DNA from 4 places in the Streptomyces sp. BF23-19 genome. Region 4 is predicted to be linked to each of the others. Evidence: riboswitches for the same ligand, from Rfam matches in the RefSeq annotation. Region 4 holds a riboswitch; each other region holds the start of a gene.

Region 1 (3,264 bases), on a different contig from region 4:
GCGGATGCGGGAGTACGAGAGGCCGATGCCGCCGGCGTGCTTGGAGAGACGGGCCACCTGGTGGTAGCGGTCGTAGATCGAGTCGAGTTCGTCCAGCGGGGAGTCCAGCAGGTAGCAGGAGGACATCTGCGGGTGCCGGGTGCCGGAGTTGAAGAGCGTCGGGGAGGACGGCAGGTAGTCCAGACGGCTCATCAGCCGGTACAGCGAGGCCACTTCCTCGACGGCCTGGACGCTCTCGTCGGCGGCCAGACCGCACGCCACGCGCAGCATGAAGTACTGCGGGGTCTCGATGACCTGACGGGTGATCGGGTGGCGCAGCAGGTAGCGGCTGTGCAGGGTGCGCAGGCCGAAGAAGCCGAAGCGGTCGTCGGCGCCCTCGGCGAGGGTCAGTTCGACGAGGGAGTCGAGCCGGCTCGCGTGCGTACGGACGAACTCGGCCGTGCGGTCCGCGATGAGGCCCTCGCGGTGGCCGACCTCGACGGAGGCCGAGAAGGAGGTGGAGCCCTGGCTCGCGGCCTCGTCGCGCACGGCCAGCGTCAGCAGGCGGGCGGCGAGCCGGGAGTAGGCCGGGTCCTCGGAGATCAGACCGGCGGCGGCCTCGGTGGCCAGCCCGCGCAGTTCGGCGTCGTCGGCGGCGGAGCTGCGGCCGCGCAGTGCGGAGGCCGCGACCCGGCCGGGGTCGGTGTCGGGGAGGTCCGCCGTAAGTTCGGTGAGGGTACGCAGCAGCGTGGCCCCCGGGCCCTCGGTGTTGTCGCCAGAAGTGGACTCGGCGCGCGGTGCGGAAGGCGCGATGGTCACGGCGGGAGCTCTCCCTCGCTCGGCCCGGTCATCGGCGGGGCGGGGCGCGAGCGGGCGCATGCGGGCGCAACGAGAACGCGTACCCCACATGGCGTCCACCGGCCCAACCGCGAGGCCCGGACGAATCGGCACCCGGTTCGGTCGAGCCGGGCGCGCTGACGGCAGGTCATCGGACTTGGTGTCCGGTAGCCGGACACTTCATACCGTTGCGGGACAGTTCCGGATTCGCACCGGATTCCCCTGCGGCGACAGCAGGCATGAGCATACATGTGGGGGCGGCCCTCTGCGGTAACCCCCACATGTAGTGTCGGCGTGGCTACAGCTTGAGCCGGTAAGTGAGGAGTGTCAGGCCTTCGATCGGCGCCCAGTCCCGCTCCGGCGTGCGTACGAAGCCCAGTCGCGCGTAGATCCGATGGGCCCCGGCCATGCTGCGTTGGGTGGAGAGAACCAGGCCGGTCACCCCCTCCAGAGCCCTCGCCCGCTCCACGCAGGCCCGCACCAGAGCCTCGCCGGCGCCCTGGCCGCGCGCCTCGTGGGCCACCGCGAGCATCCGGAACTCGGCCTCGTCCGGAGCCGAGATGTCGGCGAGCGGACTGCCCGGAGCGGCGAAGGTCACACCGCCCAGCAGCCGTTCGTCCCGCACGGCGACGAGCACCTCGCCCTCGGCGGCCCGACCGGCCACGTCGCGCAGCACATTCAGGTAGTGGTCGTCCTCGTTGAAGTCCAGATGCCCGTCGGCGAGGTAGGCCCGCGCCGTGATCTCACCCAGCTCCACGTACTCGGCGGGCCGCACCGCCCTGATCACCATGTCCATGCGGTCGAGTGTGCAGGACGGGCGGCGACGGGCGGGCGCCGAACGTACGAAGGCCCCGCCGCGGGGAGCGGCGGGGCCTTCGGCGTGCGGGGTGGTTCAGCAGCAGCGGAAGCCCTCGCGGGGGTCCGCCTCGCGGGCGTCCGTACGGGCGCGTTCGAAGGCGCGGCGGGTCAGGACCTCCGCGTCCGGGTCGTGGGAGCGGGTGTGGGCCACGTACCGGTCGTACGCGGCCTCCCCCGAGAACTCCCGTACGTAGAAGCGCGCCTTCGCCAGCGCGCTGCGCACGCTCATCAGGCCACCGGCTCCGTGACGTGTCCGCCGCCCGCCTCCGGACCCGCCGCGGCGAGCTCCGCCCGCTCCTCGGCGGTCGCGATCAGCCCGGCCGGGGCGACGATCTTCGACTCCGTCCACGGGGTCTCGGAGAGGGTCGCCGACCCCGGGTCGCGGACGGCCTTGAGGCAGGTCCGGGCCGCGTCCGCGAGGACCACGATGATCAGGAGGGCGAAGAGGGCGCACAGGACGCCGTCGACCGTGGCGTTGGTGACCACGGTGTGCATGTCGTCCATGTTCTTGGCGGGCGCCAGGACCTTGTCGGCGTCGATTCCGGCCTGGTACTTGTCGCGCTGGGCGAAGAACCCGACCTTCACGTCCTCGGAGAAGATCTTCTGGTAGCTCGCGGTGAGCGTCACCGTGGCGTCCCAGACCAGCGGAACGCCCGTCACCCAGGCCCACCGGAGCCGGCCGGACTTGATCAGCAGCGTGGTGCAGACGGCCAGCGCGACCGCGGCGAGGAGCTGGTTGGCGATGCCGAAGAGCGGGAAGAGCTGGTTGATGCCGCCGAGCGGGTCCTTGATGCCGACCCACAGGAAGTAGCCCCAGCCGGCGACGACGATCGCGCTCGCGAACCACACGCCGGGCTTCCAGCTGACGTCCTTGAAGGACTTGTGCACGTTGCCGAGGGTGTCCTGGAGCATGAACCGGCCCACGCGGGTGCCCGCGTCGAGCGTCGTCAGGATGAAGAGCGCCTCGAACATGATGGCGAAGTGATACCAGAACGCCTTCATGCCGGCGCCGCCGACCACGGCGGAGAAGATTTCCGACATTCCGAGTGCGAAGGTCGGCGCACCGCCCGTGCGCGAGAGCAGGCTGGCTTCCTCGACGTCCTTGGCGGCCTGGGCGAGCGCCTCGGGGGAGATGGCGAAACCGAAGTTGGTCACGGCCTGGGAGGCGGACTCGACCGTGGTGCCGATGACCCCGCCGGGGGAGTTGACGGCGAAGAAGAGGCCGGGCTCGATGATGCAGGCCGCGATGATCGCCATGACGGCGACGAAGGACTCGGTCAGCATGGCGCCGTAGCCGATCATGCGGACCTGGGTCTCCTTCTGGATCATCTTCGGGGTGGTTCCCGAGGAGACCAGGGCGTGGAAGCCGGAGAGCGCGCCACAGGCGATGGTGATGAAGACGAAGGGGAACATCGACCCGGCGAAGACCGGTCCGTCGCCGCGGGCCGCGAAGTCGGTGATCGAGGGCATCTTCAGGGTGGGCATCGCGATGACCACGCCGATGGCGAGGAGCGCGATCGTGCCGACCTTCATGAAGGTGGAGAGGTAGTCGCGGGGTGCGAGCAGCATCCACACCGGCAGCACCGATGC
Region 2 (3,264 bases), on a different contig from region 4:
CGCCGCCGTCACCGTCCCGCCGACCGTCGCGGCGGCCGGTCCGTCCGTGGCAGCGGCCGCCGGTACGACCGCCGCGGTCACGGACGAGGACCTCAAGGCCACCATCCCGGCCGAGACGACCGCCCCGACGACCGCACCGGCTCCGGCCGCCGCGGTCTGACCGAGACATACAGAGGAAACGGCAGTATGAAGATCGACTGGGAAGCACTCGGCTCCGTCTTCGGGGTCAGCCTCTCCGCCACCGTCGCCCTCGTGGCCCTGTTCACCCTGGGCCTGGTGGGCCTGTCCAAGCACGAGACCGCCACCGAGCAGGGCGGCACCGCCACCCTCGCCCGCACCGGCGCGTACCTCTGCTTCGCGCTCGTCGCGGCGGCCGTGACGTACGGGATCTACCTGATCGTCTCCTGATCCGCCGCCGCAGGGCGGGTCGGGTGTGAAGGCTCCCTCCGGGTTTGTCCCGGGGGGAGCTTTCGCGTTCCCTCCCGCGCCCTCCGTCCCCGCCGCACCGCAGGTCAACGGCGAGTTGACGGGCGTTCGAGGTGCGTGGTGGACTGCCGGAGCCAATACGGCGGCATGGAGAGGAAGTCCGGTGCGAATCCGGCGCGGTCCCGCCACTGTCACCGGAATCGCACGCCGCGCGTGCGTCCCGGGAGCCAGGAACTCTCGCCGCCGGACACGTCGAACCAGGGCGCGGACCCTGAGTGAGGACATACCTGCCACCATGCGTGCCGATCGCGTCTTCGCGTACGGCGCCACGGCGGGCCTGATCGGCGACCGGATCCTCGGGGATCCGCGCCGAGGGCACCCCGTGGCCGCCTTCGGACGGGCCGCCGCCGCCGTCGAACGCTCCCTGTGGGGCGACGACCGCGCCCGGGGCCTCCTGCACACCCTGGTGTGCGCCGGGGGCGCGGCCGCCGTCGGAGCGCTGGGCGCCCGCGCCGTGCGCTCCCGGCCCGCGGCCGCCCGTATCGCCCTGACCGCCGCCGCCACCTGGGCCGTCGTGGGCGGCACCTCGCTGGGCCGGGAGGCCCGCGCCATCGGAGGCGCGCTCGCCGCCGGGGACATCGAGGTGGCCCGGGAGCGGCTGCCCCACCTGTGCGGACGCGACCCCCAGGCCCTGGACGGACAGCAGATGGCCCGCGCCGTCGTGGAGTCCGTCGCCGAGAACACCTCCGACGCGGTGGTCGGGGCCCTCGTGTGGGGCGCCGTCGCCGGAGTCCCCGGACTGCTGGCCTTCCGCGCCGTGAACACCCTGGACGCGATGGTCGGCCACAAGTCCCCCCGCTACCTGCGCTACGGCTGGGCCTCCGCCCGGCTCGACGACCTGGCCGGCTGGCCGGGCGCCCGGCTGACGGCGGTCGCCGCCGTACTGGCCGGCCCCGACCGGCGGGGCGCCGTACGGGCCTGGCGCGCGGACGCCGCCGCGCACCCGAGCCCGAACGCCGGACCCGTGGAGGCCTCCTTCGCCGGGGCGCTGGGCGTCAGACTGGGCGGAACCCTCGCGTACGGCGGCCGGGTCGAGCACCGGGCCGTGCTGAACGGCGGGGCGGGTCGGCCGGTGGAGGTCGCGGACATCGAGCGGGCGGTACGGCTGTCGCGCCAGGTGACCTGGCTGGCCCTGGGCGCCTGCGTGGCCGCCCGGCTGCTGGTCTCCCGTACGACACGCACGGCACGTACGACACGGAGGGGGCGGCGCGGATGAGCGGCGCGAGGCGCGGCGGGGGTCTGCTGGTCGCGGGCACCACGTCGGACGCGGGCAAGAGCGTGGTCACGGCGGGCATCTGCCGTTGGCTGGCCCGGCAGGGCGTGAAGGTGGCGCCCTTCAAGGCGCAGAACATGTCGCTGAACTCCTTCGTGACCCTGGAGGGCGCCGAGATCGGGCGCGCCCAGGCGATGCAGGCCCAGGCGGCCCGTGTGGAGCCGACCGCGCTGATGAACCCGGTGCTGCTCAAGCCGGGCAGTGACCGCAGCAGCCAGGTGGTGCTGCTGGGCAAGCCGGTGGGCGAGATGAGCGCCCGCGGCTACCACGGTGGGCGCCAGGAACAGTTGCTCGGCATCGTCACGGACTGCCTGGAGCAGCTGCGGGGCACGTATGACGCCGTGATCTGCGAGGGGGCGGGGAGTCCGGCCGAGATCAACCTGCGCCGGACCGACATCGTGAACATGGGCATCGCGCGCGCCGCGCGGTTCCCGGTGGTCGTGGTCGGGGACATCGACCGCGGCGGGGTCTTCGCGTCCTTCTTCGGGACGACGGCGCTGCTCTCCCCCGAGGACCAGTCCCTGATCGCGGGATACCTGGTCAACAAGTTCCGCGGCGACGTGTCGCTGCTGGAGCCGGGCATGGAGATGCTGCGCGGCCTGACCGGCCGGGCCACCTACGGGGTGCTGCCGTTCCAGCACGGCCTGGGCATCGACGAGGAGGACGGCCTGCGGGTCTCCCTGCGCGGGGCGGTACGCGAGTCCGTCGTCGCGCCGCCGGTGGGCGAGGACGTACTGCGGGTCGCCGTGTGCGCGGTGCCGCTGATGTCGAACTTCACGGACGTGGACGCGCTCGCGGCGGAGCCGGGGGTCGTGGTGCGGTTCGTGGACCGGGCCGAGGAACTGGCCGACGCGGACCTGGTCGTCGTACCGGGCACCCGGGGCACGGTGAAGGCCCTTCAGTGGCTGCGGGAACGCGGGCTCGCGGACGCGCTGCTGCGCAGGGCCGCCGAGGGGCGGCCGGTGCTGGGCATCTGCGGCGGGTTCCAGGTGCTGGGCGAGCGGATCTCGGACGAGGTCGAATCGCGGGCGGGCGAGGTCGACGGCCTCGGGCTGCTCCCCGTACGGGTGCGCTTCGAGCGGGAGAAGACCCTGGCCCGGCCGGTGGGTTCGGCGTTGGGCGAGGACGTCGCGGGCTACGAGATCCACCACGGCGTGGCCGAGGTGCTCGGCGGCGAGGCCTTCCTGGACGGCTGCCGCGTCGGGTCGGTGTGGGGCACCCACTGGCACGGATCGCTGGAGTCGGACGGCTTCCGCCGGGCGTTCCTGCGGGAGGTGGCGGCGGCCGCGGGGCGGCGCTTCGTCCCGGCGCCGGACACGTCGTTCTCCGCGCTGCGGGAGGAGCAGCTGGACCTGCTCGGCGACCTGATCGAAGAACACGCGGATACGGATGCGCTGCTGCGGCTGATCGAGGGCGGAGCCCCGGCGGGCCTCCCGTTCCTTCCGCCGGGCGCGCCGTGACGGGCGTGGCCCTGCGGGGCTTCTCCCCCACCCCGCCCCTTCCCG
Region 3 (3,264 bases), on a different contig from region 4:
CGTGTCCGGGCAGGGTGAACCCGCGTCCGTCCACGACGAGTTCGGCGCCCTCGGTGGCTCCGATGCCGACGTAGCGGTTCACCCGGTCGAGGGCGTCGCGGCTGACCAACGGCCCGAAGTCGGCCTCGGGATCGTCGGAGCGACCCACCCGCAGGGTGGCGATCCGCTCCTTCAGCTTCCCGACCAGCGCGTTCGCGGTCTCCTCGCCGACGGGGACGGCGACGGCGATGGCCATGCAGCGCTCGCCCGCGGAGCCGTAGCCGGCGCCGATCAGGGCCTCCACAGCCTGGTCGAGGTCGGCGTCGGGCATCACGATCATGTGGTTCTTGGCGCCGCCGAAGCACTGGGCGCGCTTGCCGTGGGCCGCGGCGGTCGCGTAGATGTGCGCGGCGATCGGGGTGGAGCCGACGAAGCCGAGGGCCTGCACGCGCGGGTCCTCCAGCAGGGTGTCGACGGCCTCCTTCCCGCCGTTGACCACATTGAGCACGCCGGGCGGCAGGCCGGCCTCCAGGAACAGCTCGGCGAGGCGCAGCGGTACGGACGGGTCCCGCTCGGAAGGCTTCAGGATGAAGGAGTTGCCGCAGGCCAGGGCGGGTGCGGCCTGCCACAGGGGGATCATCGCGGGAAAGTTGAAGGGGGTGATCCCGGCGACCACGCCCAGCGGTGAGCGCAGGGAGTGCACATCGATCCCGCTGCCCGCGTTGTCGGTGAACTCTCCCTTCAGGAGGTGGGGGACACCGGCGGCGAACTCGACCACCTCCAGGCCGCGTTGCAGGTCGCCGTGGGCGTCGGCGACGGTCTTGCCGTGCTCGGAGGACAACAGCCGGGCCAGCTCGTCACGTTCGGCCTCGACCAGCTGGAGGAAGCGCAGCAGGACGCGGGCGCGGCGCTGCGGGTTCCACCGCCCCCAGTCGGCCTGCGCCTCCTCGGCGTTCGCGAGGGCGGCCTCGGTGTCCGCGCGCCCCGCGAGCGGGACCCGGGCCTGGACGGCGCCCGTGTTGGGGTCGTACACGTCGGCGAAGAGACCGGAGGATCCGGTGGTGTGTTTGCCGCCGATGAAATGGGTGAGTTCACGGACCATGGGTGCCTGCTCTCGTCAGGTGGGATCCGAGGAATGGCACGGCCTGCCGGCGGACGGACCCGATGGGGTGCGCCGCTGGGGAAGGCCGTGGGACTACGAGCGTGCGGAAGTGTGCGCGCGCTCCGCCGGATCACCAGGGTCGTGGGTACAAACCGGTGCCATGCGTGTCTGCTCCATCCTCGTGGACAACACGGAACGTTCCGCGGCCGGTATCCTGACTCCCGGATCTCCGCGTGCCGCCCGCCTTCCCGACGAAGCTCGTCAGTGGCGTGTGGATGGCAGCACACTCCCCGGTCACAGTGGCGGGACCGTGCCGGTTTCTCACCGGCTTCCCTGCACCGCGGACCTTGTGCCACGAACATATAGTTGGACGTCCTAGTAAGTCCAGAGCCGCCGCCGCGCGCCTTCGGCCGACCTGTCCCGGCCTGACGTCCCCTCAGCCCTACGGCGTGGGGCCCGGGTTCCCGGTCACCGGGTACGGGATGAAGGTGCTGCTGTTCTCGTCGACGGCCAGCGCCCGGCCGAGCGGCGGCACGGCCCGCTGCGGACAGTCGAGGCGTTCGCAGAGCCGGCAGCCCATGCCGATGGGGGTGGCCGCCGCCGTGTTGTCGAGGTCGAGCCCGTCGGCGTACACGAGCCGCGAGGCGTGCCGGATCTCGCAGCCGAGCCCGATCGCGAAGGTCTTGCCCGGCTCGCCCCAGCCACCGCGGTGGCGGGTGACGGCCCGGGCGGTCCACAGGTACCGCTGTCCGTCGGGCATGGCGGCCACCTGGACGTGGATGCGGCCGGGCGCGGCGAAGGCCTCGTAGACGTTCCACAGGGGACAGGTGCCGCCCGCGCGGGAGAAGTGGAATCCGGTCGCCGACTGTCGCTTGGACATGTTCCCCGCCCGGTCCACCCGCACGAAAGAGAAAGGCACCCCACGCAGCCTGGGCCGTTGCAAGGTGCTCAACCGGTGGCAGACCGTCTCGTAGCCGATCCCGAAGTGGTCGGTGAGCCGCTCGATGTCGTAGCGGAACTCCTCGGCGGCCGCGTGGAAGGCGCGGTACGGGAGGATCAGCGCGCCCGCGAAGTGGTTGGCGATGCCGATCCGCGCGAGGGCGTGGACGGGGGAACCGGGCGGGAAGTCCTCGGCGGCCAGCCGGTCCAGCTCGGCCCCGTACTCGATCAGCGCCAGCTGGGTGGCCATCCGGAACGCCTGCTGTCCCGGCCGGAGCCGGTTCGACAGGTGCAACACCCGGGCCGTGGCGTCGTAGCGGTGCAGTCGGTCGGAGTCCGTGGCCGTCCGGATCCCGTGCCGCTCGGCGAGCCTGCGGGTCAGCGCGCGGACGACGTCCCCCGGGCGGATGCCGATCTCGGCGGCGAGGCCTTCGGCGGCGAGATCGGTGTCGTGGAGGTAGTTCTGCCGGCGGTAGAAGAACTCGCGGATCTCCTCATGGGGCGAGCGCGGGCTGTCGGCCGCCACGTCCCGCCCGTCGGCCGCGTCGGCGAGACGCTCGGCCAGCAGCTGGCTGCGCCGGCCCAGGTCCAGCAGGACCGAGGCGACCGCGGGCATCCGGGTGGCCAGTTCGGCCAGGTCGGAGGGGGAGACGCGGGCCTCGGCCACCTCGTTCGCGAGCGCCTCGCGCAGGTCGGCGACCAGCCGGCTGGTGTCGCGCTGCGAGAAGAAGCCCGGATCCACCCCGAAGGCCTCGGTCAACCGCAGCAGCACCGGAACGGTGAGCGGCCGGGAGTCGTGCTCCATCTGGTTGAGGTAGCTGGGGGAGATGGCGAGCACCCGGGCCAGGTCGGCCTGGGTCATCCGCCGCTCCTCGCGCAGTCGCCGCAACCGCGCTCCCGCGTACGTCTTGCTCACCGCACTCCCTCGCCGTTCCGGGCCGACACGCGACGCCAGAATACGGGGATCTTCACGACCCGAACCCTTCGCAACCTTGGCAATTTCGATGCCGAAGATTCGCAGACCTTGGCAGATGTACCTCCTTGATGGCACTCGGTGTCAGTGTCAAAGTCGGTGCAGCGGCCCGCCGGACACGGCGGCCAGGAAGAACCGACTGGCCCGATTCACGCCCTGATTTCGGCCATCCAGGAGGTTCGACCCGGCGGTTCGGCAGCATTGCTCAGCTTCGGCCCCGGGCCGGGTTCGGCGGCCGCAGCTCGTACCAGGCACAGAGTGCCAAGCCGCC
Region 4 (3,264 bases):
CTCGCCGGGTGTCTTCGGGATCCACGGCTCCACGGCGGTGGCTTCGGCGGGGTCCGCCTCGGCCATGCGCACCAGCCAGGCCTCCTTGTGGTCCACCAGCACGGCCCGGACGTAGAGCTCCTTGATCTGGCCGGTGTTGTGCAGGTAGAGCACGACCGTCTGCCGGTACGAGCCCTCGTCGTAGAACTCCGCGGTGACCGACCCGCCGGCGCCCTTGCGGAACGCGTTGACCCAGTTCTCGGCGGTCTTCTCGGGGATGTCCTCGCCCTGCTTGTCGGACACGAGCGAGGCCAGTCCGTCGACGTCGCCGTCGGCGATCCGCCACACCACTTCCTGGGTGATCCCCAGCGATCCCGTGGAGGGATATCCGACGACGGCGAGCGGCTGATGCCGGCTGTAGTCCCCGGCGTAGTCGTTGCCCTCGGCGTCGATCTCCGCCGAGCAGGCGGTCAGCACGCCGAGTGCCAGGGCGCAGGCGAGTGCGGCGCGCGGGACCGGTCCAGCCATACTTCCTCGGTCTTCCGGTGGTCATCGAGCGATCTCGATGGAGTGAGCTGCAAGGTACTGCGCTGACCGGGCAGTTCGATCCGGTAAACGGACAAGAGGGACACAACTCGCGCCTCAGTGATGCAATTCACTCAATGGCCGGATTTCGACCCCGAACGTCTCACCTCGCCATCCGGATGCCGGACAACTCCGCGCGCCATCGGGGAACGCCGTCTACTCTGGCCGGGCAGCTGGTTCGCCCCGTCCGCCAGGCGGGATGCGTCGTAAGAGGGAACCCGGTGGGAATCCGGGACTGCCCCGCAGCGGTGAGTGGGAACGACCGCCGTCATACGCACTGGACCCGGCCGGGTCTGGGAAGCGACGGCCAGTAGGAGTCTCGTACGGCATCCGTACGACGGGACGCGCCCGCGAGTCCGAAGACCTGCCCGTTGCCCGTACGCGACCGATCGCGCACGGAAATCCCGGTGACCTCGTGGGCGGGTCGGCGACACATCAGGCGGACGACCGCGGGCGCGTGCAGCTGCACGTACCCGTACCCGGTCGGGATCCGCCCGGTTCGTCATCCCTTCGCGCCCTCGGCCCCTCATCGGGTCCACAGGAGAACGCTCGCGAAGGAGAGTTCCGTGACCAGCACGACCCCCGCCGCCGGACGGCCCACCGTGGCCACCGTGTACGGCTACCCCCGCCAGGGCCAGAACCGCGAACTGAAGAAGTCCGTCGAGGGCTACTGGAAGGGCCGCACCGCCGCCGACGCCCTCCGGGACACCGCCCGCGAGCTGCGCCGGACCAACTGGCGGCAACTGGCCGACGCCGGCATCACCGAGGTGCCGACCGGCGACTTCTCGTACTACGACCACGTACTGGACACCAGCGTGATGGTCGGCGCCGTCCCCGAGCGGCACCGCGCCGCCGTCGAGGCCGACCCGCTCGACGGGTACTTCGCGATGGCGCGCGGAACCCAGGACGTGGCGCCGCTGGAGATGACCAAGTGGTTCGACACCAACTACCACTACCTGGTGCCGGAACTCGGCCCGGACACGGTCTTCACCGCCGACTCCACCAAGCAGGTCGCCGAGCTGACGGAAGCGCTCCGGCTGGGCCACACCGCCCGCCCGGTCCTGGTCGGACCCGTCACCTACCTGCTGCTGGCCAAGCCCGCACCGGGCGTGGCCGCGGACTTCGATCCGCTGGCCCTGCTCGACCGGTTGCTGCCCGTCTACGCCCAGGTCCTGGCCGACCTGCGCGCCGCCGGAGCCGAGTGGGCGCAGTTGGACGAGCCCGCCCTGGTGCAGGATCGCACCCCGGCCGAACTCAACGCCACCGCCCGCGCGTACCGGGCGCTCGGCGGATCGACCGACCGGCCCAAGCTGCTCGTCGCCTCCTACTTCGACCGGCTCGGTGAGGCGCTGCCCGTTCTGGCCAAGGCCCCCGTCGAGGGGCTCGCCCTGGACTTCACCGAGGCCGCGGCCGGAAACCTCGACGACCTCGCCGCCGTCGGGGGCCTGCCCGGCAAGCGCCTCGTCGCCGGCGTCGTGGGCGGCCGCAACATCTGGATCAACGACTACGAGAAGTCCCTCAGCACCCTCGGCACCCTCCTGGGGCTCGCCGATCGGGTGGACGTGGCCGCCTCCTGCTCCCTGCTCCACGTGCCGCTGGACGCCACCGCCGAACGCGACATCGACCCGCAGGTCCGGCGCTGGCTCGCCTTCGCCCGCCAGAAGACCGCGGAGGTCGCCACCCTCGCCCGGGGCCTGGCCCGCGGCACCGACGCCATCGCCGCCGAACTCGCCGCCAACCGGGCGGACCTGGCCTCCCGCGCCGGATCCGCCCTCACCCACGATCCCGCGGTCCGGGCCCGCACCGCCGCCGTCACCGACGTGGACGGGCGGCGCGCCCAGCCGTACGCGCGGCGGGCCGCCGCTCAGCGGGCACACCTGGGCCTCCCGCTGCTCCCGACGACCACGATCGGATCGTTCCCGCAGACCATCGAACTGCGCACGGCCCGCGCCGACCTGCGCGCCGGGCGCATCGACACCGCCGGCTACGAGGACCGCATCGAGGCCGAGACCCGGGAGGTCCTGGCCTTCCAGGAGAAGGCCGGCATCGACGTCCTGGTGCACGGCGAGCCCGAACGCAACGACATGGTCCAGTACTTCGCCGAGCAGCTCACCGGCTACCTGGCCACCCAGCACGGCTGGGTCCAGTCCTACGGCACCCGCTACGTCCGGCCCCCGGTCCTGGCCGGCGACATCTCCCGCCCCGACCCGATGACCGTGCGCTGGACCACGTACGCCCAGTCGCAGACGTCCAAGCCGGTCAAGGGCATGCTGACCGGGCCCGTCACCATGCTCGCCTGGTCCTTCGTACGCGACGACCAGCCCCTCGGCGACACCGCCCGACAGGTGGCCCTCGCCCTGCGCGACGAGGTGGGCGACCTGGAGGCGGCCGGCACCTCGGTCATCCAGGTCGACGAGCCCGCCCTGCGCGAGACCCTCCCGCTACGGGCCGCCGACCACGCCGCGTACCTCGCCTGGGCCACCGAGTCCTTCCGGCTCACCACCGGTGGGGTCCGGCCGGACACCCAGATCCACACGCACATGTGCTACGCCGAGTTCGGCGACATCGTGGCGGCGATCGAGGACCTCGACGCCGATGTCATCAGCTTGGAGGCCGCCCGTTCCCACATGCAGGTGGCCGGTGAACTCGCGGGCGCCGGCTACCCGCGCGAGGTCGGCCCCGGCGTCTGGGACATCCACT

The links. Region 4 has a riboswitch for cobalamin ahead of metE (5-methyltetrahydropteroyltriglutamate--homocysteine S-methyltransferase). Riboswitches for the same ligand answer to the same signal wherever they lie in the genome.
Region 1: another riboswitch for cobalamin. It lies ahead of AB8A24_RS25365 (ribonucleoside-diphosphate reductase subunit alpha); the one in region 4 lies ahead of metE (5-methyltetrahydropteroyltriglutamate--homocysteine S-methyltransferase).
Region 2: another riboswitch for cobalamin. It lies ahead of AB8A24_RS08985 (cobalamin biosynthesis protein); the one in region 4 lies ahead of metE (5-methyltetrahydropteroyltriglutamate--homocysteine S-methyltransferase).
Region 3: another riboswitch for cobalamin. It lies ahead of AB8A24_RS38860 (CoA-acylating methylmalonate-semialdehyde dehydrogenase); the one in region 4 lies ahead of metE (5-methyltetrahydropteroyltriglutamate--homocysteine S-methyltransferase).

What each region holds. Positions count from the first base shown of each region.
Region 1 is NZ_JBGBPT010000048.1:17,242-20,505, forward strand. Features, by position in the region: gene AB8A24_RS25365 (ribonucleoside-diphosphate reductase subunit alpha) at 1-798, opposite strand, end outside; cobalamin riboswitch at 941-1,097, opposite strand; gene AB8A24_RS25370 (GNAT family N-acetyltransferase) at 1,115-1,612, opposite strand; gene AB8A24_RS25375 (YbdD/YjiX family protein) at 1,709-1,903, opposite strand; gene AB8A24_RS25380 (carbon starvation CstA family protein) at 1,903-3,264, opposite strand, start outside.
Region 2 is NZ_JBGBPT010000011.1:26,297-29,560, forward strand. Features, by position in the region: gene AB8A24_RS08975 (inorganic phosphate transporter) at 1-160, shown strand, start outside; gene AB8A24_RS08980 (hypothetical protein) at 187-408, shown strand; cobalamin riboswitch at 539-686, shown strand; gene AB8A24_RS08985 (cobalamin biosynthesis protein) at 722-1,702, shown strand; gene AB8A24_RS08990 (cobyric acid synthase) at 1,699-3,219, shown strand.
Region 3 is NZ_JBGBPT010000112.1:7,540-10,803, reverse strand. Features, by position in the region: gene AB8A24_RS38860 (CoA-acylating methylmalonate-semialdehyde dehydrogenase) at 1-1,081, opposite strand, end outside; cobalamin riboswitch at 1,268-1,453, opposite strand; gene AB8A24_RS38855 (short-chain fatty acyl-CoA regulator family protein) at 1,524-2,936, opposite strand.
Region 4 is NZ_JBGBPT010000050.1:43,709-46,972, forward strand. Features, by position in the region: gene AB8A24_RS26155 (hypothetical protein) at 1-507, opposite strand, end outside; cobalamin riboswitch at 722-951, shown strand; gene metE (5-methyltetrahydropteroyltriglutamate--homocysteine S-methyltransferase) at 1,131-3,264, shown strand, end outside.